4 regions of the Rhizobium sp. BIGb0125 genome follow, and region 1 is predicted to be linked to each of the others. Evidence: predicted binding sites of a transcription regulator. Region 1 holds the regulator's gene; each other region holds the start of a gene.
What was found. The regulator LexA, encoded in region 1, represses DNA repair genes until DNA is damaged. The targets are predictions, from matches to a motif close to TGTTCNNNNTGTGTTCNG.
Positions count from the first base shown of each region.

Region 2: the regulator LexA is predicted to act here: its motif matches at 3,823-3,840, upstream of M2418_RS18990 (ATP-dependent helicase).
Region 3: the regulator LexA is predicted to act here: its motif matches at 2,267-2,284, upstream of recA (recombinase RecA).
Region 4: the regulator LexA is predicted to act here: its motif matches at 6,027-6,044, upstream of M2418_RS16635 (DNA recombination protein RmuC).

Region 1 is NZ_JANUDV010000003.1:659,028-666,969, reverse strand. It holds gene gltA (citrate synthase) at 1-413, opposite strand, end outside; gene M2418_RS11565 (ComEC/Rec2 family competence protein) at 715-3,213, shown strand; gene lexA (transcriptional repressor LexA) at 3,318-4,046, opposite strand; gene M2418_RS11555 (ATP-binding protein) at 4,497-6,014, shown strand; gene M2418_RS11550 (TerC family protein) at 6,138-7,199, opposite strand; gene rpsD (30S ribosomal protein S4) at 7,643-7,942, shown strand, end outside.
Region 2 is NZ_JANUDV010000006.1:410,746-418,687, forward strand. It holds gene M2418_RS18965 (Crp/Fnr family transcriptional regulator) at 1-663, shown strand, start outside; gene M2418_RS18970 (DUF6894 family protein) at 668-913, opposite strand; gene M2418_RS18975 (Crp/Fnr family transcriptional regulator) at 966-1,682, opposite strand; gene M2418_RS18980 (hypothetical protein) at 1,890-2,339, shown strand; gene M2418_RS18985 (PQQ-dependent sugar dehydrogenase) at 2,488-3,714, shown strand; gene M2418_RS18990 (ATP-dependent helicase) at 3,962-6,031, shown strand; gene dinB (DNA polymerase IV) at 6,044-7,132, shown strand; gene M2418_RS19000 (DUF6500 family protein) at 7,174-7,392, shown strand; gene M2418_RS19005 (hypothetical protein) at 7,492-7,942, opposite strand, start outside.
Region 3 is NZ_JANUDV010000003.1:46,702-54,643, forward strand. It holds gene M2418_RS08380 (OmpA family protein) at 1-191, shown strand, start outside; gene M2418_RS08385 (pseudouridine-5'-phosphate glycosidase) at 266-1,192, opposite strand; gene M2418_RS08390 (carbohydrate kinase family protein) at 1,223-2,164, opposite strand; gene recA (recombinase RecA) at 2,411-3,499, shown strand; gene alaS (alanine--tRNA ligase) at 3,708-6,371, shown strand; gene M2418_RS08405 (glutathione S-transferase family protein) at 6,447-7,073, opposite strand; gene M2418_RS08410 (NADP-dependent isocitrate dehydrogenase) at 7,200-7,942, opposite strand, start outside.
Region 4 is NZ_JANUDV010000005.1:474,360-482,301, reverse strand. It holds gene lnt (apolipoprotein N-acyltransferase) at 1-952, shown strand, start outside; gene M2418_RS16655 (helix-turn-helix domain-containing protein) at 1,197-1,613, shown strand; gene metK (methionine adenosyltransferase) at 1,820-3,058, shown strand; gene trmB (tRNA (guanosine(46)-N7)-methyltransferase TrmB) at 3,067-3,771, shown strand; gene M2418_RS16640 (ribokinase) at 3,858-4,757, opposite strand; gene M2418_RS16635 (DNA recombination protein RmuC) at 4,804-5,994, opposite strand; gene M2418_RS16630 (globin-coupled sensor protein) at 6,190-7,698, shown strand; gene def (peptide deformylase) at 7,794-7,942, shown strand, end outside.

The DNA of each region.
Region 1 (7,942 bases):
GTGCCAACCATCACAGCCATCGGATGTGCGTCACGGCGGTAACCGCTGAAGAACTTCGTCATCTGCTCATGCACCATGGTGTGGCGCGTTACGCGGTTGTCGAAATCCTTTTTCTGTTCTGCTGTTGGCAGGTCGCCGTACAGAAGCAGGTAGCAAGTTTCAAGGAAATCGCCCTTTTCGGCAAGCTGCTCGATCGGGTAACCGCGGTGCAGAAGGACGCCTTCGTCACCATCGATATAGGTGATCTTGGATTCGCAAGATGCAGTCGATGTGAAGCCGGGATCATAGGTGAAATTGCCGGTGTGCTTGTACAATGCAGCGATGTCGATGACGTCTGGGCCTATCGCTCCCTCTCGAATGGGAAGTTCTACTGTCTTGTCGCCGAGCGTAATAGAAGCGCTTTTTTCCGTCATCATAATCCTCCGAGAACATGCGTTTTGGATGCCGTGAGGCATCTAGGCGTTAAGCGTTCAGGATAGCTATCTGATCCTGCGCCATATGCCAAGCTATCCAAAAGGCAAATTGTGCGTTGCGGTATCAACTTGTGCCAAAAACTAGGCTTTTGGCGTTTGACTGTTTCATATTAGGTCAATGCTTCCTTAAAATATAAGTGGTTGCATTGTTGTTGTGCCGGTTGCAAATTACCCCCTGTCCGGCGGGGGAGCTGCGGGTTTGACTGTAAGACCATCGCAAGAATTGCGACAGCAGGAACCGTTGAGACTTGATCTCCCCGGTGAGGGTGATTCCTTTGCTCTGCAACGATATCAGGGCGGGGTAGCAGAGGTTTATGAACAGTCTGCAACGGCAGGGAATTTATCCGGTCGGATATCGTCGCTGTCGCGCATGTTGGACATCGAAAAGGCCTATGGCCACGGCTTTCTTTGCATTCCGGTTTTTCTGGCAGTCGGTGCCGTCATCTGGTTTTCGAGCCTTCAGACACCGTCACCCTACCTGCTTGCTGGCGGCTTTTGTTTAGCCGGCACACTGGCGCTCACGCTTCGGTACCGCGCGGCACCACTGGCAGGATTGCTTAACCTTGTTGCGCTGTGTCTGGCAGGCATGCTGCTGGCGCAATTGGAAAGCTGGCGGCAGGATACTGTCACCATCGATACGCCCGTCACCACAGTTGTGTCAGGTGTTGTCGAGCGACGCGAGGTGGATGCCCGCGGGTACTGGCGCTACATCATATCGGTCACCGGGACTGAAAACCCTGTACTGTCGCGCCCGCCGCAGAAGATCACGGCACTATCAAGAAGTCGCCATCAACCGATAGAAATCGGGCAGGGCGTTACCGGCCGCGCACGCCTGTCTCCACCCTCAGGACCGGCCTTGCCTGGTCTGAATGACTTTGCCTTTTCCGGCTATTTTAATGGCATAGGTGCAACCGGTTTCTTTTATGGAGCGCCACAGCCTGCGGTGAGTGAGGCGATCAAACGCCGCATTGCGGAACGCGGACACTGGCTCAGTGTGACTGATACAGGGCTTTATCAATTGCGCAGCGCCATTGCCGAGCGCATCCGCAGCACGATTGGCGGCGACGCCGGCGCTTTTGCCGCCTCGATCATAACCGATGAACGGCGTGCAATATCAGAAACCACCATGGAAGCACTGCGTGTGTCCGGCCTTGCCCATATCGTTGCCATCTCGGGCCTCAACATGGCGCTGGCATCGGGCATATTCTTCGTTGGCTTGCGCACGGCACTCAGCTGTTTTCCGGGTTTTGCCGAGAGGCGGCCGGTCAAGAAGATCGCTGCCTTTGCCGCCCTTATCATGACGCTCGCCTATTACCTGATTTCAGGGTTTGCAGTGTCTGCCGGACGGGCATGGCTGATGATGTCGATCATGCTGATCGCCGTGCTGTTTGACCGTCCCTCGATCAGCCTCAGAAATGTTGCCATTTCCGCCATCATTATTATCTGCGTTTCGCCGTCAGAGGTCATGGGGCCAAGTTTCCAGATGTCCTTTGCGGCAACCATTGCGCTGGTCGCCGCGTATGGTTTCTGGACACGGCGGCGCGCCGCACAAGACAGCGCAACATTCCGGACGACACATACGCCGCTTACCCTGAAGGGCCTGTCCATCTTTGGCAGCTTCTGCGCCGGTATTGTCGTGACCTCGCTGATTGGCGGGGTCTCCACGGCCATCTATTCGATGGAACATTTCCACCGTGTCACCACCTATGGACTGGCGGCGAACCTCGCCGCCATGCCGGTTATGTCTTTCATCGTCATGCCCTTTGCCTTGATCGCCATGTTGCTGATGCCCTTCGGGCTGGACGGGCCGTTTCTGACCGTCATGGGTTACGGCATGGCGATGACAATTGATATTGCCACCTATGTGGCCTCATGGGGAGGCGATGCCGGGGTCGGACGACAGCATCAATGGTTTTTGGGCGCTGGAACGCTTGGCCTATTGGCGCTGACACTGTTTCGCACCCGACTGGCTTGGGTAAGTGCTGTGTTCCTGTTGGCAGGCCTTGTGCTGTTTGTGCTGTCACGGCAGCAGGACAATGCCGATCTGGTGGTTTTTGAGGACGGGAAACTGATGGCACTGGTTGGCGAGGATCAGGTTGCCAGCACCAGCCAACGCCCATTCGGCTTTATCTATGACCAATGGGCGCGGGCTTTGTTCTTACCTGACAAATATATTCGGCCAAACATGCTGCCGGAACTGCCGGTCCCAGAACCTCCGCCTGACGACACCAATGACAAAACGACTGGCAATGCTGATGCTGCGCCACCACGATCAAGACGGCCGATGCTGGACGAACACACCATTCAGACGGAAAGGCAGGTGATGTCTGCCGCCGTTACAAACGCATCTGATGCCTTTACCTGCCGCCGCGACAGCTGGTGCATCGCCAGATCAGCGAAGGGGCAGGTGGTGATTTCCGTGCTGGATAACAGATATCTTGGTCTCGCCTGCGACATCGGTTCTGTGGTTATCACCACGCGTCCCACATCATTTGAAACCTGCCGCTCCGGCGCCTTTTTGCTCAGTGCCCAGACATTGCGGCGCACCGGATCGCTGGAGATCACATTTTCAACTGAGGCAACAACCGCCGCAAACCGGCATTTGCCGATAGAGAGAATGACAGCTGCCATGTATGGTTCCTACCGTCCATGGACCATGCATCGTTATTACAACTGGCGCAGCAGGACATTTGAAACAGCAGTACCGCCGCATGTCTCGCAACTGCTGGACCGTCACTAGACTAAAGTGAGTTGAAGGCAAGTTTTGTCGGGCGTTTTCCGGCGACAGTAGCGATGACGCGCTGGCGCGTCACCTGGCAGTGATATGGGTCTGCTGATGACCGCTTAGTGGTATCTGCGGATCAGGCCGACCAGCTTGCCCTGAATCTTGACGCGGTCAGGTCCAAAGATACGGGTTTCATAGGCCGGGTTTGCAGCTTCAAGCGCAATCGATGCACCTTTGCGGCGAAAACGCTTCAAGGTCGCTTCTTCATCATCGACCAGCGCCACGATGATGTCACCGGGATTGGCGGTCTTGGCGTTGCGGATGATGACCGTGTCGCCGTCAAAGATGCCGGCATCGATCATCGAGTCACCGCGCACTTCCAGTGCGTAATGTTCACCAGAACCCAGCATGTCAGCCGGCACGGACACATCATGTGTGTTGTTCTGGATGGCGGAGATCGGCACACCGGCCGCGATCCGTCCCATCATCGGCACCGATACCGAGCTGCCGCCATCATTGGCGCTGACAGGCGCGGGGGTCGGAGCAGGGGCGACAACCGGTTTTGGTTTGCCAAGGCTGCCTTCGATCACACTTGGTGAGAAGCCACGCTGTGGTTTGAGGCTTGGCGAATAGGCTTCAGGAAGTTTGATGACTTCCAGTGCGCGCGCCCGGTTTGGCAGGCGGCGAATGAAGCCACGTTCTTCAAGCGCTGTGATCAACCGGTGAATGCCGGATTTGGACGCGAGATCAAGCGCATCCTTCATCTCATCAAATGAGGGAGGAACACCGGATTCTTTCATTCTTTCGTGAATGAAAAGAAGCAGTTCCTGCTGTTTGCGTGTGAGCATGAAGTCGCACCCCAACCGTTGATGAAAATCGAAACAAATGCAGAACATACACTATATGTTCCATATGTGTTCCGCAAGGCTTTAATATTTCGTAATCGCCGCGCCGGTGAATTTTCTTTCAAACAGCCAAGACGTGTAATCGCTGCCTATCACGCTGTTTTTTAAACGATTTCACGTCAATTCATCACAAAACGATCCGTCAGAAAGCTGAGGCGCGCAACACCGCCCGTTAGCCGACCAACCGGCATGATTATCGATCTGATATCGTAAGGTGCCATGATTCGGTTCGTTTGATTCTCTCCACCAGATTGGGTTGGCAGCGCATATTCCCTGTGCATTTTTACCTTCACGAGGAAGCATTGCGTTGAAATCTCTGTTATGGGGAGGGTTCGCTGCTCGTTCGGAGTCGGCATTCAACATCTATTTTTGACAGTATAAGGTTTTAGGGCATTGCAGGTCGGCATCGACATGGGAACGCTATCGGGTGGGCAGGCTGCCAAACTCGACATTGAGGAATTGCTCGCCACGCGTCTGCTGGTGCAAGGCAATTCCGGTTCCGGAAAGTCGCATCTGCTGCGCAGGCTTCTGGAACAATCCGCCCCCTGGGTTCAGCAGGTCATTATTGACCCTGAAGGGGACTTCGTGACGCTGGCTGATAAGTTCGGCCATATCGTTGTGGATGGCGAGCGCACAGAGGGTGAGTTGGCCGGTATTGCCAACCGTATTCGCCAGCACCGCGTATCCTGCGTCCTGACGCTTGAAGGTCTTGATGTCGAACAGCAAATGCGGGCCGCAGCTGCATTCCTCAACGGCATGTTCGATGCCGACCGCGAATATTGGTATCCGGTGCTGGTGGTGGTCGACGAAGCGCAGATGTTTGCGCCGTCCGTGGCTGGTGAAGTAACCGAAGATGCCCGCAAGGCTTCGCTTGGCGCCATGACCAACCTGATGTGTCGCGGCCGTAAACGTGGTCTGGCCGGCGTTATCGCCACGCAGCGTCTGGCAAAACTCGCCAAGAACGTGGCGGCGGAAGCCTCCAACTTCCTGATGGGCCGTACTTTCCTTGATATTGACATGGCACGCGCAGCCGACCTGCTCGGCATGGACCGCCGTCAGGCGGAAATGTTCCGCGATTTGCAGCGTGGTAATTTCGTGGCGCTTGGCCCGGCTCTGTCGCGCCGCCCACTGCCTATCGTCATTGGTGCTGTGGAAACCTCGGCTCGGTCGTCATCGCCCAAGCTGATGCCGCTGCCCGATGCACCGCAGGACGTGGAAGACCTGATCTTCACGCCAGACCCGGAAGAATTTACGCGCGCCCCTGTGCGCCGCACGCCACCGGCACCGCGCCCGACAACGGACATTCTGGCAGAGCTGTCGCGCTCGACGCCGGCGGCGATCACGCCAGCCTCCGAACAGCCGCAGCGCAGCAGCGCCTCGGACATGACGCCGGAAGAGCGCGAAGAGAAGATTTCAGGCGTTCTCTACGAAATTCTGGATGATCCGCAGTCGGCCTATCGCACCGATGCGGTGCTCTATCAGGACTTTCTGGTGCGTGCCCGCATGCGCCGCATTCCCGGCACGCCGATGGCGCTGTCGGAATTCCGCCGTCAGGTGGCAATTACCCGTTCCGGCGTTGATGCCGAAATGGCGGCAAGTGAAAGCTGGCAAACGGCACTCGATCTGTCGAAAAACGTCTCCGACGATCTGCAGGGCGTATTCCTGATGCTGGTTAAAGCCGCGCTGGGCGAGGAGCCTTGCCCATCTGATGCCCGTATTGCTCGCGCCTATGGCACGCATTCTGCACGCCGTGCACGCCGTTTGCTCGGTTATTTCGAGGAGAAGGAACTGGTCGTGGTGCATGCCGATTTCTCCGGCAAGCGTATCGTGGCATTTCCGGACCTTGATGCAAAAACCGCACCCGGTGATGCGGATGCGGCTGATGATGAGGCGACGCTGGCAGCCGAATAAGGCTGCTGTTTTTTTAAGCCGTTATTCTATCTTATGGTCGGGTGCGTCCCGACCATCTGCTGTTGTTCATTCTCGGATCGCGTCCGAGAATCATCGTGCTGAAATCGCAGACATGGCCTGATGTTACCGGCCATCTTGTGGTGCCCATCCTCGGCGTTGCGCCGAGGATGGTGGAGTTTCGGGATGTTGTGAAGCGGGACAATATTCGACAGCCTTTGCTTGCTTGCGTGTGGCAAACAGCGAACCGACAACACCGGTCACCAGAATTGCGACGGTCACACCAAGCGAGACGGCAGGCGGGATTTTTGCCAGACCCAGCATGTCAGCCACGAAGATTTTCGAACCAACGAACACCAGAACCGCAGCCAGCGCATATTTGAGATAGGCGAAGCGGTGGATCAGGGCAGCCAGCGCAAAGTAGAGTGCACGCAGGCCAAGGATCGCGAAAATGTTCGACGTATAGACAATGAACGGGTCGGTGGTGATCGCAAAGATCGCCGGGATCGAATCAACCGCAAAGATCAGGTCGGCAATTTCCACCATCACCAGCGCCAGAAACAGCGGGGTGACAAAGGTTTTCAGCTTGCCGGTCTTCTCGTCGGTTTCCTTGACGAAGAACTTTTCGCCATGGAGGCGGTTTGTCAGCGGCAGGTGGCGCTTGAGGAACTTCAGGATGCGGTTGTTGTCGAGATCGTTCTCATCATGATCGGCCGAAAACAGCATCTTGAGGCCGGTAAACACCAGAAAGGCCGCAAAGAGGTACAGCACCCAGTGGAAGTTTTCGACGATGGCAGCGCCAGCGGCAATCATGATGCCACGCAGCACGATCACGCCCAAGATACCCCACAGCAGCACGCGGTGCTGGTATTGGCGCGGAATGGCGAAATAGGAGAAGATCATGGCGATGATGAAGATGTTGTCCATCGCCAGGCTTTTTTCCACCACGAAGCCAGTGATATATTCCATGGCAGGCTGCTGGCCCGACTGGTACCAGATCCAGCCACCGAAGGACAAACCGATGACAATATAGAAAGCGGACATCAGCAAGCTTTCGCGAATGCCGATTTCCTTGGAATTCTTATGCAGAACACCAAGGTCCAGTGCCAAAAGGCCAAGAACGAGAGAAATGAAGACCGCCCACATCCATGTGGGGGTGCCGAGAAAATCCGAGAACAGAAAGTCCATCAGTCAACCTTTGCCGGACAGGTTGGCTATATGGCTGGGGAACGTGTGACAGAAATAAACGTGGGCCCCAACCTAAAGAGACTCGACATCACGTATTGTCCGGTAATACGCCAGAGGGGCCCGAGTCCTGATCACGACAAAGGAAATAGTGCAGGAAAATGCGCTTTCAAGGGCGGGATGCAATTTTTTTCTCGTTGACAATTTTATGAAGGCCACCTAGAAGCCCCATCAACGCCGGGCCGCAAAGCCCGGTGTGTTTCGTTGACTGCCTTGCAGTTTTAATAACTGACGTTCGGTAGTCAACATCACCGACATGTCCCGTGGCTTCTCCATTCGCAAATGTGAGAGACCTGTCAGAGTTCATCAACAGAACTCAGAGGAGGGCGTGTTTCCTTAATCCGGTTTGGCAACAAACCGGTATAATATGTTGAGAAGGAAATACGATGAGCAAGCGCGAATCGTCTAAGTATAAAATTGACCGCCGCATGGGCGAAAACATCTGGGGTCGTCCTAAGTCCCCAGTAAACCGCCGCGAATACGGTCCTGGCCAGCACGGTCAGCGCCGCAAGGGCAAGATGAGCGACTTCGGCACGCAGCTGCGCGCCAAGCAGAAGCTCAAGGGCTACTACGGTGAACTGCGTGAAAAGCAGTTCCGCGCAACCTACGACGAAGCTAACCGTCGCAAGGGTGACACTTCCGAGAACCTGATCGGTCTGCTCGAGTCCCGTCTGGACGCGATCGTA
Region 2 (7,942 bases), on a different contig from region 1:
CCTCCCCATGAATTCGCAAGTGTGACCGATGCGTTGACGCCGGTTGACCTCCCGAAGGGCGAAGTCATCGCGAGTGCCAATGGCACCATCAAGTATGTCTATTTTCTTTGCAGTGGCATCGGGTCCGTGGTCACCGCATCAAAGGATGGTCAAAGGTCCGAAGCCGGCATGGTCGGGCGTGAGGGGTTTTGCCCGACTTCGGCAGGCGTGGGCGGAACCATCAGTGTTCACGAGGTGCTAATGCAGGTGTCGGGCGAAGCCTACCGCATGCCGATCGACGCGGTGAATGACACGCTGTCGGCCAATCCGATCTTTGCAAACCTGCTAGCAAGATTCATCCAGACATTTGCCGCACAAATATCATACACGGCCCTCTGCAACGCCAATTATCAGGTCGACCAACGCCTGGCCCGATGGTTGCTGATGTGCCACGATCGACTGGACGACGATGAAATAAGCCTCACCCACGACTTCGTTTCCCTGATGCTGGCGGTTCGACGACCCAGTATCACCAACGCGTTTCATGTTCTGGAAGGCATGAAGCTTGTCGTGGCAGAGCGCGGCAGGGTGACGATCCGTGATCGCAAGGGACTTGAGGAATTTGCCGGGGGTGCCTATGGCGAACCAGAAGCGGAGTATCGTCGACTGATCGGTCCGTTTTGATCAGTTATTTTTTCAAATGATTTTGCACAACGTCGTGAAACGATACGCTGAACAGAAGCTTGCCAGCGTCATCCGATACATCCACATATTCATCAGCCACCACGCGCCCGCTCTTGATGAGTGCAGCAACCATTTCTCGGACCGCACCAATGGCACTCACGCGAGCAGCATCATCATTCGAAAAGTCATCGCCCTCGACATCGGAAACAATTTCTCCGTCACGACGTAAGTGAAAGAAATATCGGCTCATATCGACAACATCAGTCTGAGGGCGTTGTCATGTTTGGCTTCGTTTGCAACGTTCATGGGAAAAGGTCCTTCATAAGACGCCGGTACTCTGCCTCCGGCTTTCCGTAAGCGTCATGTGCAAACTCTTCAAGCGCAGCCCTGTTCCTTATTGTAATCATGCCACGTTGTGATTTGAGGAAACCGTTACCTTCCAACACGTGAAGTGAGGTGGTGACGCTTGGTCTACGTACAGCCAGCATTCGGGCAATAAACTCATGGGTCAGTGCGATCTCGTTTCCCGTCACACGGTCGTGGCACATCAAAAGCCAGCGTGCGAGCCGCTCATTGACCTCGTGGACAGCGTTGGAAACTGCTGTCTGAGCAAGTTGGACTGAAAAAGCCTCGATTGACCGAATAACAATCTTTGAAAAGCTAGTATTTTCCATAGCAGCGCGGAAGTTTTTGTAGTCAACGCGATATGCATCGCCGGAAAGCTGCATCGTTACATCGTGCGAACTGGTTTCCACTTCGGCAATGGCAGTTGTTGGCACATAACCTTCAAAGCCGAAAATTCCTGCCTCTGCACTGTTTCCATCAGGCGTCGTAGTCACGAGCGAGCCTATGCCCGACGCCAGAAAGTATACATGGTCGATCGGTTCACCCACCCGGGCGAGAACTGTGCCACGAGGCAAGTCGACATATTCCAGGTGCTTTGCAATCAACGAAAAATCGTCGGGCGGAAGAATGGATAGTAGTTTGTTCCGAATGGAATCCTGATTGGCTGACACCATGACGTTCGCTTCCGTCTTGAGGCAAGAGTTGGCACCCCTCATCGTCTGCGCCTTCGAACACCCTGCAAACGACTACGGAAAGCTTATACGCAGGTAATCTGTTCAGCAACCCGACTTGCCGTCTTGCTTACCAACCAAATTTATTGGCTCGCACGGAACATCTGAGCCCTCTTGATGATTTAAAAGAACTAGCTCAGGAGAAAAATCATGAAAAATCCAGTATCGCCTGCCGTTCAGTCGCTCCGCAAGGAGCAGGCTGCCGTCAAAGACAAGAGCGCAAATGACGACCTGCAGAACGCGATTGAAGATACGTTTCCCGCATCTGATCCTTTGTCGATAACGCAAACCTCCGTGCCTTCGGGACGGACCGATGTTGACGCCGCAGAGCAGCTTGAAAACAGCGCTGCCCTCATAACATCCGGAACCGCCGCCCGTGACGACGACGCCACACGTCAGGAACTGCGAGATCTCAGCAGCGAGATTACAAAACTTTCCGACGCCATTCGTTCTGTCGGCACATCATCTGCCAGATTGGCGAAAGCGGAAGTTCGCGACCAGGTGGAAACGATTGAGGAGAAGGTGCGCGCTCAACCCTTATTGTGGGTATCAATGGCGGCAGCGGCGGGGTTTCTGTGGGGATCTGTCAGGGGCCGTTAACGCCCTACGTGAAATGCCTGGCAGTCACCTCTCGCGGCGATAAATTTTTGTTGAACTGGTGTGTTGCAACAAATTTAGCCCGCATGTGTTCCTGAAACGAAGCGTGGCATCAATCTGCCCCGCCAGCACTCAAGGGAGCCAACTGTCGATGTTCAGTAAAAACTACATTCTCGCCACCACGATGCTTGCATGCAGCCTCATTGCGGTTCCCGTTTCGGCCCAAGACAGCAACACCGCAGAAACAGGAAAAGCAAATGCGCCGCAGCAGGCGCCGGCGTTTGAAAACCAGACGCGGGCACCGTTGCCTGAAAACCAGCCACGTGTCGAAATGAAGGTGATTGCCAAGGACTTGCCACACCTGTGGGCAATGGAGTTCCTGCCGGACGGCCGCATGCTGGTCACCGCAAAGGAAGGTGCCATGCACATTGTTTCGCAAGATGGCAGTGCCGTCAGCGAGCCTATTGAAGGCGTTCCGGAAGTAGCCTCTGCTGGTCAGGGCGGCCTGCTGGATGTTGCCCTCGCACCGGACTTTGAGACATCCGGCATGATTTATTTCTCGTTTTCAGAACCCCGCCAAGATGGCAACGGCACTTCCGTGGCCGCAGCAAAATTGGTCGATTTCGACGGTGGTGCAAAACTCGAAGGTGTAACGACCATATTCCAGCAGACACCGAGTTACGACGGTGACAAGCATTTCGGTTCACGCCTGGTATTTGGACCGCAGGGTGAGTTGTATGTGACGGTCGGAGAGCGTTCAGACGCGGAAGTGCGCACTGGTGCGCAGGACCTGGCAAGCGGTTTTGGTAAGGTTTTCCGCATCGACACATCAGGCAAGGCAATTGAAGGCAATCCATTCATCGCCACGGATGGTGCGCTCGATGAGATTTGGAGCTTGGGACACCGCAATGTTCAGGCAGCAGCCCTCGATGGACAGGGACGTCTGTGGCTGGTCGAACACGGTCCTAAGGGCGGCGATGAGCTCAATCGACCGGAAGCCGGGAAAAATTACGGTTGGCCAGAGGTAACCTACGGCATTGAATACAGCGGTCGCGCAGTGGGAGATGGTATTACCTCGCAGCAAGGTACCGAGCAGCCGGTCTATTACTGGGACCCCGTTATCGCGCCCTCCGGCATGGCCTATTATGATCATGACCTGATCCCGGAATGGAAAGGCGCGTTTCTGATTGGTGGACTTGTCAGCCAGGGCATCGTCGCGGTCCATATGGATGGTGATCGTGTATCACATGAAGGACGGCTCGATCTCGAAGCACGTATACGTGATGTGAAAGTTGCACCTGACGGTTCCGTTTTTGCAGTGACCGAAGAACGCGGTGGTGGAAACTCGACAATCATCAAAATCACCAATGCAACCTGAATAAAACTGCGGGCTGTTTAACCGCCGCCCGCCATATCAAAGCACTGCGCGCAACTGCTACGCGGCTCGCGCGGTGCAGAATACATCCACCGGCATTGTACGCCAGCATGTTCCTTTTTTGTTCCTTTTGTGTTATGCAGACGCCAACATTTACGGGCGTTCGGAATCGTCCGGGCCTGAACGCCATCACAGCAATGGCGTGACGGACTATGTAGCAGCGCGAAATGAGAGCATTTACAGGCAACAAATGACGGCGACCTATCTGGAAAAACTCAATGACCAGCAACGAAGTGCTGTCGTGCATGGCGTCGGCGCAGTGGATGGGCAGGTCGGCGGACCACTGCTGATTATTGCCGGTGCTGGTTCTGGCAAGACCAATACGCTTGCGCATCGCGTCACACATCTCATCGTCAATGGCGCAGATCCCCGCCGAATTTTGCTGATGACGTTCTCCAGACGGGCAGCTTCAGAAATGACCCGGCGCGTCCAGCGCATTTGTCGGCAGGTTCTGGGCGAAAATTCCGCCGTCATGACCGATGCACTTGCGTGGGCGGGTACATTCCACGGCATCGGCGCACGGCTTTTGCGGATCTATGCCGAACAGATCGGACTGAACGTCGATTTCACCATTCATGATCGCGAAGATAGCGCCGATCTTATGAATATCGTCCGGCATGATCTCGGTTTTTCCAAAACCCGGGACCGGTTTCCGACCAAGGGAACATGCCTTGCCATCTATTCCCGCGTGGTGAATTCGGAATGTTCGATTGCCGAAGCGCTGAAAACCTCATGGCCGTGGGTCACGGAATGGGAAAATGAACTGAAGGAATTGTTCGGCGCCTATGTCGAGGCCAAACAGGCGCAGAATGTTCTCGACTACGACGACCTGCTTCTCTACTGGGCTCAAATGGTGTCAGATCCGGAACTTGCGGCAGATATCGGCGATCGTTTCGACCATATTCTCGTTGATGAATATCAGGACACCAACCGTCTGCAGGCATCCATTCTCAGATCGCTCAAGCCAAATGGTCAGGGCCTGACGGTGGTTGGCGATGACGCACAGTCGATCTATTCCTTTCGCGCCGCTACCATTCGCAACATTCTCGATTTTCCGAGGGAATTTTCGCCGCAGCCAGCTGACGTGATTACTCTCGACAGGAATTACCGCTCGACGCAGCCGATCCTCGCCGCCGCCAATGGTGTGATTGATCTTGCCCGCGAGCGCTTTACCAAGAACCTGTGGACCGACCGTGTGTCCGAACAGCGGCCAATGCTGGTCACCGTAAAGGACGAGACCGATCAGGCCGCCTATATTGTCGAACAGGTACTGGCCAATCGCGAGATTGGTATGTCCCTCAAACAGCAGGCGGTGCTCTTCCGTTCATCCAACCACAGTGGTGCTTTGGAAGTAGAGCTGACCAGGCGCAATATTCCTTTCGTAAAATTCGGCGGGCTGAAGTTTCTCGACAGTGCTCATGTCAAGGACCTGCTGGCCGTACTGCGGTTTGCCCAGAACCCGCGTGACCGCGTGGCCGGTTTCAGACTGCTTCAGATGTTACCGGGTATTGGCCCACAAACGGCAGGTAAAATCCTCGACACGATAACGGCAGAACCGGAGCCGCTGATCTCGCTCGCGGAGATTCCGCCTCCACCCAAGAGTGGTGAAGACTGGGCAAAGTTTATCACTCTCATAGTAGGCCTGAGGAAGATGGAGGCGAGCTGGCCTGCCGAGATTGGCCTGGCTCGCCTGTGGTATGAGCCCTATCTTGATCGCATTCACGAGGATGCTGACACGCGCAAGGCCGATCTCATCCAGCTTGAGCAGATCGCAGCAGGTTATGCCAACCGGGAAAGATTTCTGACCGAGCTGACCCTTGACCCGCCTGACGCGACCAGTGATCAGGCTGGGGTTCCGTTGCTTGATGAGGATTACCTGATCCTGTCGACCATCCATTCTTCCAAGGGTCAGGAATGGCGCTCTGTTTTTATGCTCAATGTGGTTGATGGCTGCATTCCTTCTGACCTTGGGGTTGGTACGACGGCCGAGATCGAAGAAGAGCGACGTTTGCTCTACGTTGGAATGACCCGGGCGCGTGACAGCCTTTCGCTCATTACCCCGCAACGCTTTTTTACCCATGGACAAAACACGCAAGGCGACCGTCACGTCTACGCCTCGCGCACCCGCTTCATTCCCGCGACATTGCTGCAATTCTTCGAGTCAACAAGCTGGCCGAAGATAAGCCCTAACGCCAGCGAGCGCAGTGCCACCCAGATACGCATGGATGTCGGTGCGCGGATGCGCTCCATGTGGAAGTGACGGTGACCAGCCATGCCTGACGAGAGCCCCCGTCCGATCCGCAAGATCATTCACGTGGACATGGATGCGTTCTATGCCTCGGTGGAACAGCGCGACAATCCCGAGCTAAGGGGCAAACCCGTTGCCGTTGGTGGAGCCGCAGCACGTGGGGTGGTGGCTGCGGCAAGTTACGAGGCAAGAGAATTTGGCGTTCGCTCGGCCATGCCTTCAGTCACCGCAGCGCGCAAATGCCCGCAACTGATATTTGTGAAACCGCGGTTTGAGACTTACCGCGCGGTGTCCCGGCAAATTCGCGAGATTTTTGCCGAATATACACCGCTCATCGAGCCTTTGTCGCTGGATGAAGCCTATCTCGACGTGACGGAAAACCTGAGAGATATGCCGGTTGCGACTGAGATTGCTTTGGAAATCAGAGGAAAAATCAAGGCAGTGACCGGGCTTAACGCCTCTGCCGGCATTTCCTACAACAAGTTTCTCGCCAAGATGGCCTCTGATCTCAACAAACCGAACGGACAAGCAGTCATTACGCCGAAAAACGGTGCGGCTTTTGTCGAGGGATTGGCCGTCAAGAAGTTTCACGGCGTCGGCCCTGCAACCGCAGAAAAGATGCACCGGCTTGGCATTGAAACGGGGGCCGATCTCAAAGCGAAATCGCTGGAGTTTCTGGCCCAGCATTTCGGTAAGTCAGGCCCGTATTTCTATGGCATTTCGCGCGGTATCGATAACCGTCAGGTACAGCCGGATCGTGAACGGAAATCGGTCGGCGCCGAAGATACATTCATTGAAGATATCGTAGAGCTTGATCTGGCAAAGTCCGAACTGGTGCCGCTTGTCGCGAAAATCTGGCGTCATTGCGAGGCAAACGGATATTCCGGAAAAACGGTGACGGTTAAGGTCAAATATTCTGATTTTCAGCAGATCACACGCAGCCGGACAGTTTCGCATTTTTTCGGTGGTGAAGCCGAACTGGTCGAAAACGCAGCTCAATTGCTGGCCAGCGCATTTCCATTTCGCAAACCCGTAAGATTACTTGGTGTCACAATCTCCAATCTCGGAGAAACATCTGCGGCCCACGAACATCAACTGGATCTGGCGATCTGATACGTCGACAATAAAAATCTCTCAAGTATTCAGGCATACCAATGCGCGCAAGTTTCAGAACAAAAGCCATTGCCATTTGTGACGACAAGATCGCAAAGAAAGGCGATGCCGTCGGCATTTCTTTCTATGCCTTTTTTGCCAACCAAAACGATGACCCCGACCTACTGATGGAAGCCGCCGAGTGGTGGATCAAGACCCATAGGCTCAATCATTTTGAAAAGGCGCTGAAGGTTCGCGAGATGATAAAATCCGGCCAGTAAAACCGCGTAATTTACATTCCGCAGGGTGAGGAGTTCGAACGACAGATCGCCCTGACTACCGGGTGGTCATCCGGGTTACATCAAAGCATAAAACATCGATTAGGGACGAATGTTGTCCTTGTTCGCAATGACCGAAGCGGGATCGCACTGCAGCCGCAGCTGTTCATTGTTTTTTGTATCGTTGCTGAAAGCGTCTATCGACTTGTAAACGCGGATTTCGGCATCACGGACAGGTCCGTCATCGTCCTTATCTTCAGTGACAAAAAACGAGTAGACGTAGTTCTTGTTGGCGAGACCGACCCCCATGGTCAGGTCGCTAGGATGACCAGCGATCGTATCTTTGGTGGAGAAATAATAACCGTCAGCTTCAAAATAAAGCTCTGCCGGCTTCGTTCCCACAACATAGGTGTAGTAGTGGCTTTTGAGGCTCTTGTGGCTTTCCTGATCTGCAATTTCGCAAAACTCTGCCCTGGCCTCTGAACCTTTGATGTTACAGGCAAACAGCGTCTGCCAAGGAGGCATACAGTTGGCGCTGGCGGTCAAGGGAAAG
Region 3 (7,942 bases), 610 kb from region 1:
TGTCGGACCGTCGCGCTGAATCGGTCGCCAATATCCTGACCGACGTTTACGGCATTCCGCCGGAAAACCTGGCAACGCAGGGCTATGGCGAACGTTACCTGAAGGTACGCACCCTTTCTGCAGAACAGCAGAACCGCCGTGTTACCATCCGCCGTGTCACGCCGCTGGTTCGTCCGGTCGCACAGAACTGATGTTGTTCTGAAGACAATAAAAAGCCCGGCTCCGAAAGGAACCGGGCTTTTTCATGCCTGAAATATCGAACAAATCAGCCGTTGAGGGCAACCGCGATTTCAGCGGCCAGGCGTGCATTGTTGCGCACCAGGGCAATGTTGGTCTTGAGGCTGCGGCCGCTGGTCAGACGGAAGATGTTGTCCAGCAGGTACGGTGTTACGGCCTTGCCGGTGACTTCCTCACGCTCTGCATTGGCAATGGCGCGGCTGATGTAGATTTCCATCTCTTCGCGCGGAATTTCATCTTCTTCCGGAACTGGGTTGGCAATCAGCATGCCGCCTTCGATGCCAAGCTGTTCGCGGGTCGTCTGGAAGTTGGCAATGGCAGCCGGGCTGTTCAGTGTCAGCGGGCTTTGCAGGCCAGACGAACGCGACCAGAAGGCCGGGAACTCAGTGGCTTCATAGGTCACGACAGGAACGCCGCCGGTTTCCAGAACTTCCAACGTCTTTGGAATGTCGAGAATGGCCTTGGCGCCAGCGCAAATGACGATCACGCCGGTCTTGGCAAGTTCAGTCAGGTCAGCAGAGATGTCGAAGCTCTCTTCGGCGCCGCGGTGTACGCCACCAATGCCACCGGTTGCGAAGACCTTGATGCCGGCGCGTGCAGCGGCAATCATGGTGGCGGCAACGGTGGTTGCACCGGTGCGACGCTCGGCAATCGCAAAGGCGATATCGGCGCGCGAGACTTTCATGGCACCTGTGGTCTGGGCCAAGGTTTCCAGCTGGTGCTTTTCAAGGCCGATATGCAAAACGCCATCGATGACAGCGATGGTGGCCGGTACGGCACCTTCCTGGCGGATCAGCTCTTCAACGCCCTGCGCCATTTCGATGTTGCCAGGGTAAGGCATGCCATGGGTGATGATGGTCGATTCCAGGGCAACGATTGGTGCGCCGCGCTGTTTGGCAGCAGCAACTTCTTCGGAATAGACGATCGGAAGGAGAGGGGAGATTGGCTTTGTCATCGGGTATTTCCAATTTCTGTTATCAGTGTCTCATGACAGGGTTTGTGCTTCGGGCACAAGACGTAACATCAGGTCAATGTTGTCTTGTGACATTTCATGCGATGTGGCGAAGGGTGAAAGGACGGTAATGGCTGCCGCTGCCGTGCCCCAACGCAGGCTTTCGCCTATGTTCTGGCCCTGAAGATGGCCTGCCAGAAAACCGGATGCAAGGGCATCACCAGCCCCTGTGACATCACGCACCTCTTTCAGGACTGGTGGCTGCAGCGATGCAGTGTTTTCGCCGACAAAGGCAATCACTTCATTGGAGCCGCGCGTTACCACGCCACCCCTCACACCGGCTGCACGCAGCAGGGCTGGCCAGTCGGCGGATTTTTCCGGGCTGTGGCCGGTAATGGTGCGGGCTTCGGCCTCGTTCATGAAGAGAATGTCGATATTCTCAAGCGCGCCTTGCAACTTGACGACCTTGGCTGGCGAAATAGCAATGGCAGCCAAAAGCTTGCCTTGTTCCTTCGCCGCTTTGCCGAGTGCCGCAAGTGTATCCTTCGGCAGATTGGCGTCGCACAGAATGGCGTCGGTTGCCTCAATGGCATCCCTGACAGCCCGCACGCGCAGGCGGCGTGGCGAAAACAGGTCATAAAGGTCCATGTCGGCCAGCGCGATGATCAGATTGCCGTCGCACTCAAGGATTGCGGTATAGCTGGGTGTTTTGCGATCCAGAAACACGAAAGGCGTGTCTTCGACATCGGCTTCAATGGCCGCTGCCGCGACTGCTTCGCCTGTGGCATCGCCGCCGCGCGGTGAGATGATGCGAACGTCATAACCGAGGCGGGAGAGGTTGCGGGCAGCATTAAAACCACCACCGCCTGCCTCTTCCATCCAGCGTCCGGGGTTGCTGGCAGCCAGTGAGGTTTCACCTGTAATCAGACCTCGGCGATCTATGTGAGCACCACCGAGCACGAGTATTTTTTTCATCGTCCGTTCCCGTATTCCACCGGTCTGATGCAGGGGTGCGATTCGACCCTTTTGCGGTTTGACCTGTGGTTTTTCATCTTTTTTGCCGTGGCTTCCACGAAGAAAAACAAAAATAGAACAAACCACTTATCCATTATTGTTTTCAATATGATGATCTGCTCTTGTCGAATGAGAACAAACAAGGTACAAAATCTTCACGGAACGCTTCATTGCCTGTGGGGCTTCAATAACCTAAAGGTGGATCAGATGGCACAAAATTCTTTGCGTCTTGTAGAGGATAAATCGGTGGATAAAAGCAAGGCACTGGAAGCAGCGCTCTCCCAGATCGAACGTTCGTTCGGCAAGGGATCGATCATGAAGCTCGGCTCCAATGAAAACGTCGTTGAAATTGAAACGGTTTCGACGGGATCTCTTAGTTTGGATATTGCCCTTGGGATTGGTGGACTTCCCAAAGGTCGTATCATTGAAATTTACGGTCCTGAAAGCTCGGGCAAGACGACGCTTGCGCTGCAGACAATTGCAGAAGCCCAGAAAAAGGGTGGCATTTGCGCCTTCGTGGATGCGGAACATGCGCTTGATCCGGTCTATGCCCGCAAGCTTGGCGTCGATCTGCAGAACCTGCTGATCTCCCAGCCTGATACTGGTGAGCAGGCACTTGAAATTACCGATACGCTGGTTCGCTCCGGCGCGGTGGATGTTCTGGTTATCGACTCCGTTGCGGCCCTGACGCCGCGTGCGGAAATTGAAGGTGAAATGGGCGACAGCCTGCCGGGTCTTCAGGCTCGTTTGATGAGCCAGGCGCTGCGCAAGCTGACCGCATCGATCTCCCGTTCTAACTGCATGGTTATCTTCATCAACCAGATCCGTATGAAGATCGGTGTGATGTTCGGTTCGCCGGAAACGACAACCGGCGGTAACGCGCTGAAGTTCTATGCCTCCGTTCGTCTCGACATTCGCCGTATCGGGGCCGTCAAGGAACGTGAAGAAGTTGTTGGCAACCAGACACGCGTCAAGGTCGTCAAGAACAAGATGGCACCTCCGTTCAAGCAGGTAGAATTCGATATCATGTATGGCGAAGGCGTTTCCAAGACCGGTGAGTTGGTCGATCTGGGCGTCAAGGCCGGCATCGTTGAGAAGTCGGGAGCCTGGTTCTCCTATAACAGCCAGCGACTGGGGCAGGGGCGTGAAAACGCAAAAACCTTCCTGCGTGAAAACCCGGCACTTGCCAATGAAATTGAGCTGTCACTCCGCCAGAATGCCGGTCTGATTGCAGACCGCTTCCTGCAAAATGGCGGTCCGGAAGGCTCTGAAGACGGCGACGGTCCTGACGCCTGATCGGACGGGGCGCCGTCTCTCAATTGAAACGGCGCTGTATGAATTGAAACAAAAGGCCGCGTGACACCGTTCATGCGGCCTTTTTTGTGCCAAGGTTGCGGCCCGAATGGCTGGACAGGGCCAGACGTGAACGATAAAAGCCAGTGGTTTTGATGGTTAGCCGTATTGCAAACGGCAATGAAGGACTCAGTATGAGCGGTGTGTGGGCATGAGCGGCGTAAATGAAATCCGGTCGACATTTCTCGACTACTTCAAGAAAAATGGTCATGAAATCGTAGCCTCCAGCCCTCTGGTGCCGCGCAATGACCCGACCCTCATGTTTACCAATGCGGGCATGGTTCAGTTCAAGAACGTGTTCACCGGTCTGGAAAGCCGTCCTTACTCCACGGCGGCATCGTCGCAGAAATGCGTACGCGCCGGCGGCAAGCACAATGATCTGGACAATGTCGGTTACACCGCCCGTCACCACACATTCTTTGAAATGCTGGGTAACTTCTCCTTCGGTGACTACTTCAAGGAAGAGGCGATCACGCACGCTTGGAACTTGATCACCAAGGAATACGGCATCGACAAGAACCGTCTTCTGGTAACTGTCTACCACACTGACGATGAAGCCTTTAACCTGTGGAAGAAGATTGCCGGTTTCTCGGATGATCGCATTATCCGTATCCCAACCAGCGACAACTTCTGGGCCATGGGTGACACCGGTCCTTGCGGTCCATGTTCGGAAATTTTCTATGACCATGGCGATCATATCTGGGGTGGCCCTCCGGGCTCTGCCGATGAAGATGGTGACCGTTTCATCGAAATCTGGAACCTCGTCTTCATGCAGTATGAGCAGGTGACGAAGGAAGAGCGCATCAATCTGCCGCGTCCATCTATCGATACTGGCATGGGTCTTGAGCGTATTTCCGCGCTGCTGCAGGGCAAACACGACAACTACGACACCGACCTGTTCCGTGCACTGATCTCCGCTTCGGTTGAAGCAACCGGTGTTGCTGCTGAAGGCGAAAAGCGCGCCAGCCACCGCGTTATTGCTGACCACCTGCGTTCATCCGCCTTCCTGATTGCCGACGGTGTTCTGCCGTCCAATGAAGGTCGTGGTTACGTGCTTCGCCGTATCATGCGTCGCGCCATGCGCCATGCGGAATTGCTGGGTTCGAAAGAGCCATTGATCTGGAAGCTGCTGCCAACGCTCGTTCAGCAGATGGGCCGTGCCTATCCGGAACTGGTACGTGCAGAACCGCTGATTTCTGAGACGCTAAAGCTGGAAGAAACCCGTTTCCGCAAGACGCTGGAGCGTGGCCTTTCGCTGCTGTCCGACGCAACGTCGACACTGCACAAGGGCGACATGCTGGACGGCGAAACAGCATTCAAGCTTTACGACACCTACGGCTTCCCGCTCGACCTGACGCAGGACGCTTTGCGTGCCCGTGAAATCGGCGTCGATATCTCCGGCTTTACAGATGCCATGCAGCGCCAGAAGGCCGAAGCACGTTCGCACTGGGCCGGTTCCGGCGACAAGGCAACGGAAACCGTGTGGTTTGAACTGAAGGAAAAGCTCGGTGCATCCGAATTCCTCGGTTACGACACCGAAACGGCAGAAGGCGTAGTTCAGGCCATCGTCAAGGATGGCAAGGCTGTTGATGCGGCTGCTGCAGGCGAAACCGTGCAGGTTGTCGTCAACCAGACCCCGTTCTACGGCGAGTCCGGTGGCCAGATGGGCGATACCGGTATCATCTCGTCTGACAATGGCGCATTTGCCGTGTCCGATACCCAGAAGAAGGGCGAAGGTCTGTTCGTTCACATCGGTACGGTTGAAAAGGGCGGTCTGAAGGTCGGCGACGCTGTTCAGTTGACCGTTGATCATGACCGCCGCTCGCGTCTGCGTGCAAACCACTCGGCAACCCACCTGCTGCATGAGGCGCTGCGCGAAATCCTCGGCACGCATGTTGCCCAGAAGGGATCGTTGGTTGCGCCTGAGCGTCTGCGCTTCGACGTATCTCATCCTAAGCCAATGACGGCAGAGGAATTGAAGATCGTTGAGCAGATGGCAAACGAGATCATTCTGCAGAATGCGCCTGTTACCACGCGTCTGATGAGCGTTGACGATGCGATTGCCGAAGGTGCCATGGCGCTGTTCGGTGAGAAGTATGGTGACGAAGTGCGCGTGGTGTCGATGGGCACTGGCATTCACGGCGCCAAGGCCAACCGTCCGTACTCGGTAGAACTTTGCGGCGGTACGCATGTGTCAGCAACCGGTGAAATCGGTCTGGTGCGCGTGTTGGGCGAAAGCGCGGTTGGTGCTGGCGTTCGTCGTGTTGAAGCTGTCACCGGCCAGGGCGCTCTGGCCTACCTCGCCGAGCAGGACGAACGTGTGAAGGCGTTGGCTTCTTCGCTGAAGGTTCAGCCGGGCGAAGTGTTGTCGCGCGTTGAAAGCCTGCTGGATGAGCGCAAGAAGCTTGAAAAGGAACTGACGGATGCCCGTCGCAAGCTGGCCATGGGCGGCGGTTCCGCTGACGGCGCTGCAAGCGATGTGCAGGAGATTGGCGGCGTAAAGCTGCTGGCCAAGTCGCTGTCCGGTATTGAAGCCAAGGACCTCAAGGGCCTTGCTGATGATGCCAAGGCAGGCATTGGTTCCGGCGTTGTGCTGCTGATTGCCGTCTCCGAAGATGGTAAGGCAAGTGCTGTGGTGTCTGTGACGGAAGACCTGACATCGCGCTTCAGCGCCGTTGATCTGGTGCGCGTTGCTTCTGCCGCTCTCGGCGGCAAGGGTGGCGGTGGCCGTCCTGACATGGCGCAGGCCGGTGGCCCTGATGGTGCCAAGGCATCTGAAGCCATTGAGGCTGTTGCGGCGGCACTCGCTGGCTGAGACTGGAACATCCAATAGAAAAGGCGGGTTTGACCCGCCTTTTTTTATTTTCTGATCGCCGTCCGCTAAGCCATGTCAGCCGGTGGGCTGCAATTCTTTCGAGGCTTCCTCATCCAGTTGCAAGGCACGCTTGAATGCCGGGCGTTCGCTGATATGGCTGAGATATTCCACAAAATGTGGACGTTTTTCGACCGTGCCGACCTGCATGCCCCAGCCGATATGGGAGGCGACATAAACGTCGGCCGCTGTAAACTGATCGCCAGCCACAAAGCGGTTTTCGCTGACAGCCAGTTCCAGTGTGTTCATGACATCTGCATAAGCGCCGCAGCCAACCATGCGGTATTTGTCTGGCGGCACTTCAACACCGAGCGCCTTGAAGCAACCTGCCATTTCCAGCGGACCTGCCGTGAAGAACAGCCAGCGGTAATAAAGGCCACGCTGTTTGGTGGGTGGGGCTAGATTTGCGCCGGGAAAAGCATCGGCAAGATAGGCGCAGATCGCCGCGCATTCGGTGACGATGGTATCACCATGTTTGATGGCCGGCACCTTGCCCATCGGGTTTATCGCCTTGTAGGCGTGTGATTTCATGTCGGTATTGAAGGCCAGGATTTCGGTGCGGTAGGGCACGCCAACCTCTTCGAGCATCCAGCGGGCAATGCGACCGCGAGACATGGGGTTGGTATAAAATGTCAGGTCACTCATAACGTCTCCTCCATTTTGGCAAATTCTGCGCCTGACCTGTGATGTAATCAAGACATTGCTCTCGTAGCCAAAAGAAAACCCGGCGCGAAGGCCGGGTTCTCGAAGTTCTCTTCAGGTTTGGCTGTCTCAGGCAGCCATAGCCTTCTGAAGGTTTTCGTCGATCTTATCGAGGAAGGCAGTGGTTGACAGCCATGGCTGATCAGGACCGATCAGCAGTGCCAGGTCCTTAGTCATGAAGCCGGCTTCAACGGTGTCAACGCAAACGGTTTCCAGCGTGGCAGCGAACTTTGCCAGATCGGCATTGTCGTCCAGCTTGGCACGGTGTGCGAGACCACGTGTCCATGCGAAGATCGAAGCGATCGAGTTCGTGGAGGTTTCCTGGCCCTTCTGGTGCTGGCGGTAGTGGCGGGTAACCGTACCGTGTGCAGCTTCAGCTTCAACCGTGCGGCCATCTGGCGACAGCAGAACGGAGGTCATCAGGCCGAGCGAACCGAAGCCCTGTGCAACGGTGTCGGACTGTACGTCGCCGTCGTAGTTCTTGCATGCCCAAACGTAGCCACCGGACCACTTCAGAGCGGAAGCAACCATGTCGTCGATCAGGCGGTGTTCGTAGATGATGCCGACTTCGTCGAACTTCGCCTTGAACTCGGCCTGGTAAACTTCTTCGAAGATATCCTTGAAGCGACCGTCATAAGCCTTGAGGATGGTGTTCTTGGTGGACAGGTAAACTGGCCACTTGCGCATCAGGCCGTAGTTCATGGATGCGCGTGCGAACTCGCGGATCGACTCATCCAGGTTGTACATGGCCAGAGCAACGCCGGCGCCTGGTGCGTCGAACACGTCTTTTTCGATAACCTGGCCGTCTTCAC
Region 4 (7,942 bases), on a different contig from region 1:
GCTTGTCGCCGCGCATCTGGGGTATGGTGCATATCGCATTTACACCGCGCCTGCGCGAACAGAGGACGGCCTGACAGTTCGTATCGTCCAACCTGCCATCGACCAATCGCGCAAGCTTGAAAACACCGACAGGGCGGCAATTTTCGAAGAACACCTTAGCCTGACGGCAACGCCAGCTGCAGCCGGTAAAAAGCGGCCCGACATTATCATCTGGCCTGAAACTTCCGTACCGTTCATTCTGACCCAGAACCCGGATGCACTGGTCAGAATTGCCGATGTACTGGAAGACGGCCAGATTCTTTTGACTGGAGCGGTGCGGTTCGAAGAAGCTGCACCGGGAATGCCTCCACGCTTCTATAATTCGATCTACATGATTGATAGTCAGGGCCAGATTCTGGGAGCAGCCGACAAGGTGCATCTGGTGCCATTCGGCGAATATGTGCCGTTTGAGAATATCCTCACCCGATTTGGCATCGAGAATATCGTCAATCTTCCTGGCGGTTTCTCTGCAGCAGCAAATCGTAGTGTGCTGACGTTGCCGAGTGGCCAAAGCTTCTATCCGTTGATCTGCTACGAAGCCATTTTCCCGAATGAACTGGCCAGTGGATTGGCGGGCGCTTCCCTGCTTCTCAACATCACCAATGACGGCTGGTTTGGCCAGACACCAGGGCCGTCGCAGCACTTTTTGCAGGCCCGTTTACGGGCGGTCGAAAACGGCGTCAGCATGATTCGTGCTGCAAATAACGGTATTTCGGCTGTAATTGACCCAATGGGACAAATTGTCGCAGGGCTTGCGAGCGGTCAAAAAGGAATTTTTGACGCTACCCTGAGTAGTGCTGATCTTCAATCTGTACGTCAGGGTGTTCGCAAGGATCACTTTTGGTTGATCTTTGGAGTACTGCTTATAATAGCAATAGTTTCGCGCTTTGGTTTAGTTTTTAAGGAGAATTGACCAAAATTCCCTAAAAAGGCATAGTGATATTGCATATAGCTACAACGCAGATGGTATATGGTGGGGAACTTTGGGTCTACCGTTTCGTTGAAGATGTCGCTGGCAGCTTGTTCCATGCTTCGGATGACATGTTTTTGACGTGTTTAAGATGCGGAAAATGCTGCGGCAATGCGAAGTACCCGCAGTGACCAGCTAGGCTGGCCATTTTGCAATTACGCAACGTATCGATGTCAGGACATTGACTATGACCGAGAATAAAAAGAAGCCAAATCCCATCGACATTCATGTTGGTAGCCGGATCAGATTGCGCCGAACAATGCTTGGTATGAGCCAGGAAAAGTTGGGTGAAAGTCTCGGTATCACCTTTCAGCAGATTCAGAAGTACGAAAAAGGCACCAACCGCGTTGGCGCCAGCCGTCTTCAGAACATTGCTGGTATCCTCAATGTACCTGTTTCCTTTTTCTTCGAAGACGCGCCGGGTGATCAGCCAGGTTCGGCCACTGGCGCAGAAGCGTCCAGCTCGAACTACGTTGTTGATTTTCTGTCCTCCTCAGAAGGTCTGCAGCTCAACCGCGCTTTCGTGAAGATTTCTGATCCGAAGGTTCGTCGTCGTATCGTGGATCTGGTCAAGGCGCTCTCCGCTGAGGGCGAGGCCGAGTAACCATCCGACAAACCGTGATTGGTTCATGATTGCCGCCGTGATTGAAAGATCGCGGTGGCTTTTTGCTGTCTACAGTTTAGTAGAGTTTCATGGCAAAATTCGACAGAATTGCTGACATAAAGATATATTTATGTCGTTGTGTCCTTGTTTTTTTGACGTGAAATGACTAACACACGCAGAGGCCATTTCTTTGAGGGGAATCCCGTATGCGTGCCAACTACCTTTTCACCAGCGAGTCCGTGGCCGAAGGTCATCCGGATAAGGTGTGTGATCGTATTTCGGATGAAATCGTCGATCTCGTTTATCGTGAAGCTGTAAAGTGCAAAGTCGACCCTTGGGGCGTTCGTATCGCATGCGAGACCCTGGCCACGACAAATCGGGTGGTTATCGCTGGTGAAGTTCGCCTGCCGCCAAGCCTGATGAAGAAGGATAAAGACGGTAACGACGTTATCAATCCTGCCAAGTTCAAGGCCGCTGCACGTCGCGCCATCAAAGACATTGGTTATGAGCAGGATGGTTTCCACTGGAAGACCGCCAAGATTGACGTACTGTTGCACTCGCAGTCCGCTGACATCGCACAGGGCGTGGACAATGCTGCTGACAAGCAGGGCGATGAAGGTGCTGGCGACCAGGGTATCATGTTCGGTTACGCCTGCCGCGAAACACCGGAACTAATGCCGGCTCCGATCTATTATTCCCACCTGATCCTGCAGTTGCTGGCGACAGCCCGTAAAAAGGGTGATGGTGACGCTGCAAAACTCGGCCCCGATGCCAAGAGCCAGGTGACAGTCCGGTACGTTGACGGCAAACCTGCCGAGGTTGCTTCGATCGTTCTGTCTACTCAGCACCTCGATGAAAGCTGGGACTCCAAGAAGGTACGTTCCGTTGTCGAACCTTACATTCGCGAAGCGCTCGGTACGCTGAAGATCGCTGACGATTGCCAGTGGTATATCAACCCGACCGGTAAATTTGTCATCGGTGGCCCGGATGGCGATGCTGGCCTGACCGGCCGCAAAATCATCGTGGACACCTATGGTGGTGCGGCACCTCACGGCGGCGGCGCATTCTCCGGCAAGGACACCACCAAGGTCGACCGTTCAGCTGCTTACGCGGCGCGCTACATCGCCAAGAACGTTGTTGCAGCTGGCCTCTCCGACAAGTGCACGATCCAGCTTTCCTACGCAATTGGCATTGCCCAGCCTCTGTCCGTTTATGTCGATCTGCATGGTACCGGCAAGGTCACGGAAGATCAGGTTGAGGCGGGTATCCGCAAGGTTATCGACCTGTCCCCAACGGGTATTCGTCGCCACCTTGACCTGAACAAGCCTATTTATGCTAAGACCGCGTCCTATGGACATTTCGGACGCAAGTCCGGACGTGACGGTTCGTTCTCCTGGGAGAAGCTTGATTTGGTCAAGCCGCTCAAGGAAGCATTGAAGGCTTAAAGCAAGGTATGACAGACGATAGCGAGCGGCGCGCACGCGCAACCGAGGCATTTTTCGGCAGACGCAAGGGTAAACCCCTACGTGACCGGCAAAGCGATGATATCGCAACATTGTTGCCGGAGCTGAAAATAGACCTCAATGCTGCGCCGCCCGCATCGCTTGTTTCGCTGTACCCAAAGGCAGTCGACCAGCTGCGGTTGGAAATCGGCTTTGGTGGCGGTGAGCATCTGGTTCACCGCGCCCAGGAAGAGCCAACGACCGGCTTCATCGGCGTTGAACCATTCGTAAACTCGATGGCAAAACTGCTCCGGCAGGTTGGCGACCGCGGCATTGAAAATATCCGCCTTTATGATGACGATGCCACGCAGCTTCTCGACTGGTTGCCAGAGGCCTCGATCGATCAGATTGATCTGCTTTATGCCGATCCATGGCCGAAGAAAAAGCACTGGAAACGTCGCTTTGTCTCTGCAGTTAATCTCAGCCGCTTCCATCGTGTATTGAAGCCGGGCGGAACGTTCTGTTTCGCATCCGATATCGACACCTATGTGAACTGGACGCTGACCCACTGTCGCGACCATGGCGGCTTCGAATGGACCGCAAAGTCAGCTGAGGACTGGAAGACACCTTACGCCGGATGGCCAGGAACCCGGTATGAGGCAAAGGCCAAACGTGAGGGCCGAACATCCGCCTATCTGACGTTTATTCGCGTCTGAGGTATCTCGTTCAAAATGAATTCAATGAAAAAGCCGGGTTTTGACCCGGCTTTTTCATTTTAACCCTATGCGCGAGCAATTTGCCCTCAGACCTGCTGATCGACCTCGCTGGCCAGAGGGATAGACGGCTGGGCTCCATGTTTGGTGCAAGCCAGCGATCCGGCTGCGGCTGCACGCTTCAGCGCCGTCGCAAAATCCAGACCTTTGTCGAGGCTGGCTGCCAGATAACCGCAGAATGTATCGCCGGCCCCCACCGTATCAATCGGCTCGATCTTAAGACCGGCAGCCTTGTGCAGCTGGCCATCCCGCATGGCGATAACGCCGTCAGCACCCAGCGTTATGATGATGGTTTGGCCGGTACGAGCATGCATATCCTGCATGGCCTGTTGGCGCTCTTCGCCGGAAATGCCCTGCTTGCCAATCAGCAGTTCAAATTCGGTTTCATTGGCGATGATGATGTCGGCCAATGCAGAAATGCGAGCAGCGTCCTGCGTCAATGGTGCCGTATTGATGATGCTGGTGACGCCCTTCTGTTTGGCGCCAGCCAAGGCAGCTTCAATGGCTTCGACGGGAATTTCAAATTGCAGCATCAGGATATCGCCGGACGTCATGCCGTCGAGCGCGTTGCTCGCATCGTCAGGCGTGATCGTACCGTTTGCCGCAGGAATGACGGCAATCATGTTCTCTCCGCCTTCGCCGACCAGAATGACAGCTGTGCCGGTCGCGCCCGGCGATGTCTTGACGGTGGTAAGGTCAACACCGGCTTCATTGAGAAGTTCCAGTGCAGAGCCTGCAAAGGTGTCATCGCCTGCAGCGCCGGCCATGCGGACATTTGCTCCGGCCCGTCTGGCTGCCAGCGCCTGATTGGCACCCTTGCCGCCTGCTGCCGTTGCAAAGGTTTGCCCGGTTACGGTTTCACCCGGTTTGGGCAGGCGTCGTGCAGTGGCAACGAGGTCCATGTTGATGGAGCCGAATACAGTAATCATGATATGTCCAATTGATGTTCAATGGCGCCGACTTTGCCCGACAGGGTCACTCGTCGTCAACCACCCGGAACTTGAGGCTGCCTATTCGGCTCTCCAATGATTGTGGAGAAGGCGCTTGAGGCTGCTCCGGTATATCGCCGCCAAAATCCAGAGCCTCGATCTTGTTGCCGCGCTTCGTCAGCTTGTCCGCGGAGGTCATGATCAGGTCCACATCCTTCTGTGCAGCCAGAAAATGCCCTTGCAGTTTGCGGGTACGATCGTCCAGCCGGTTCAGATCATCCATCAAAAGCGCGACCTCGCCTTGAATGAGATGTGCCTGCTCGCGCATGCGCTGGTCTTTCAGCACGGACTGGATAACCTGTACCGACAGCATCAGCAGCGATGGTGAAACGATAACAACCCGCATGCGGTGTGCTTTTTGCACAATGGCTTCGAAATGCTGGTGAATATCGGCAAAAATCGATTCCGATGGCACGAACAGAAACGCCGTATCCTGTGTTTCACCTGCCAGCAGGTATTTTTCCGCGATATCGCGGATATGCACTTCCATGTCACGCCGGAATTGCTGGGCCGCAAGCTTGCGCACTTCAGGCGAAGTTTCCTCGCGCATGGAATTCCAGGCTTCCAGCGGAAACTTGGCATCGATGACCAGCGGTGGTGCATTGTTCGGCATTCGCACCGTACAGTCGGGGCGAGAACCATTCGACAGTGTCGGCTGCAACGCATAGGCATTGGAAGGCATGGCGTCGGCAATGATCGTTTCCATGCGCGCCTGTCCAAAAGCGCCACGCGTCTGTTTGTTGGACAGAATGGCTTGGAGGCCAACAACGTCGCGCGCCAGGGTCTGGATATTGCTTTGCGCGGCATCGATCACTGCAAGCCGTTCTTGAAGCTTGCTGAGATTGTCGTGTGTCGATTTTGTCTGTTCGGTCAGCGTGGCACCAAGTCGTTGCGACATGCCGTCGAGCCGCTGATTAAGGTGTTGGCTCATTTCAGACTGCTTGTTGGAAAGTGTTTCCGTCAGTGCCGAGATACGCCCATGCAACTCCGCCTGCGTGCGCAACAGCGTACTCACTTCGCCGCGGGCATCGTCGCTGCGCCTTGAAAACCGCATTGATACGAACAGCGGCAGCGCAATGGAAAGCAGCAGCAAACAAATGATGATTGCGCCTGCCGAAACCTGCATGCCGCCAATGGTCAGGATCGTAATGCCGAGTGCGGGAAAATCGATGCTCATGGCCGAACCTACCCGGATTCAGTTTGATTCGGAAGATCAAAACAAGAACACGCGCTACTGTCTGCTTTATGTCTGATATAAAAGAGTTCTAAATTTAGCAAATCCGAAAGGAATGTTGGTGTAACCAACGATTAACCATGTTTCCGGACGGGTTTAGCCGGGATCGTGGCCTCATCGGGGTTAAGGGGACCGTGCATGACAAACAACGACAGCAAACAGGTGCTCGCCAAGCGGCTCGATTTTATTGGTCTGGACATTGAGGCGCGCAAGAGGCTGAAGGATCTTGAGCCGGTGATTGCGGCTAATGTCGGATCTGCGCTGGATACGTTCTACACCAAGGTGCGATCGACGCCCGAGACGGCGGCATTTTTCCGCAACGAAAATCACATTCAGGGTGCGAAAAAACGTCAGGTCGAGCATTGGGGTGTTGTTGGTGCCGCAGCCTATGATGAAAAATACGTTGAAGGTGTGCAGGCGGTTGGCCAGGCGCATGCCCGTATCGGTCTTGAACCCCGCTGGTACATGGGTGGTTACGCCCTGCTGATGGAACAATTGATCCATGCGGTTGTCAGAGAGCGTTGGCCATCCCGATTTGGCAAACGCAAGTCCAAGGGACTGGCGGAAGACGTTTCGGCAATCGTCAAGGCTTCGGTGCTGGATATGGACTATTCCATTTCCATCTACCTCGAGATTCTTGACGCACAGCGCAAGCAACTCGAAGAAGAGCGCCAGCGCAATCTGCGCGAACAGCAACAGGCGCTTGCGTCACTCACCAATCTTCTGTCTGCTCTTTCCAAGGGCGATCTGGAGACGCGTCTGACAGAAAAATTGCCTGATAATTTCGAAAAGATCGGCAATGACTATAATGTCTCGGTTGAAACCCTGAATGACACCATCGCGGCGGTGCGCCACACGGCAGAAGAAATTCTGAATGTCGCCACCAGTATTGCCAATGCGACGGAAAATCTTTCGCAGCGCACAGAGCAACAGGCGGCGGGCCTGGAAGAAAGCACCGCTGCACTGCACGAACTGACCCAAAGCGTGGCAGTCACGGCAAATGGTGCGCAGAAGGCTGCCTCAGCCGTCGGCGCAGCTCTGAGTGATGCACAAACCTCTGGCGAGGTGGTCACCAGCGCTGTCAAGGCGATGGGAGATATCGCCCATTCCTCCAGCGAAATTTCTAAAATCATCGGTGTGATCGACGAGATTGCATTCCAGACGAACCTGCTTGCGCTGAATGCCGGGGTTGAAGCCGCTCGGGCCGGTGAGGCGGGGCGCGGATTTGCTGTGGTGGCGCAGGAGGTGCGTGAACTGGCGCAACGCTGTGCCAACGCCGCGAGAGAAATCAAAGCCCTGATCTCCCAGAGCACCAGTCAGGTGCAGTCCGGCGTCGGCCTGGTCAACAATGCCGGTGATGCCCTGCGCATGATCACCGACAGGATTGGCGACATTGATCGCATCGTATCCCAAATTGCAACGGCTGCGGAAGATCAGTCAGGTGGCTTACGCGAAGTGAACTCCGCCATCGGCGCCATGGACACCATCACCCAGCAAAATGCTGCGATGGTTGAGCAGACCTCGGCCGAAACCGTCACGCTCCGTCACCAGGTCGAGCAGCTTGTCGGTGCACTCAACAAGTTCAAAACGAGAGACACACATCGCCAGTCCAATGCGGGTTGGGAAACCGCGCGCCGGGCGGGCTGAGCTTATCGGCTGACTGCTTAGGGCATGATTTATCGTGGTGAGACGATGATGTGTTTTTTCATTTCCTCTGGCAATCAGATGGGTTATGGGAAGCCATGACCATCAAACCACTTATCATTCTTCCAGATCCCTTGCTGAGACAGGTTTCAACACCAGTCGAACAGGTTGATTCACAAATCATCCAGCTTGCCGATGACATGCTGGAAACCATGTATGATGCGCCCGGTATTGGCCTTGCTGCCAT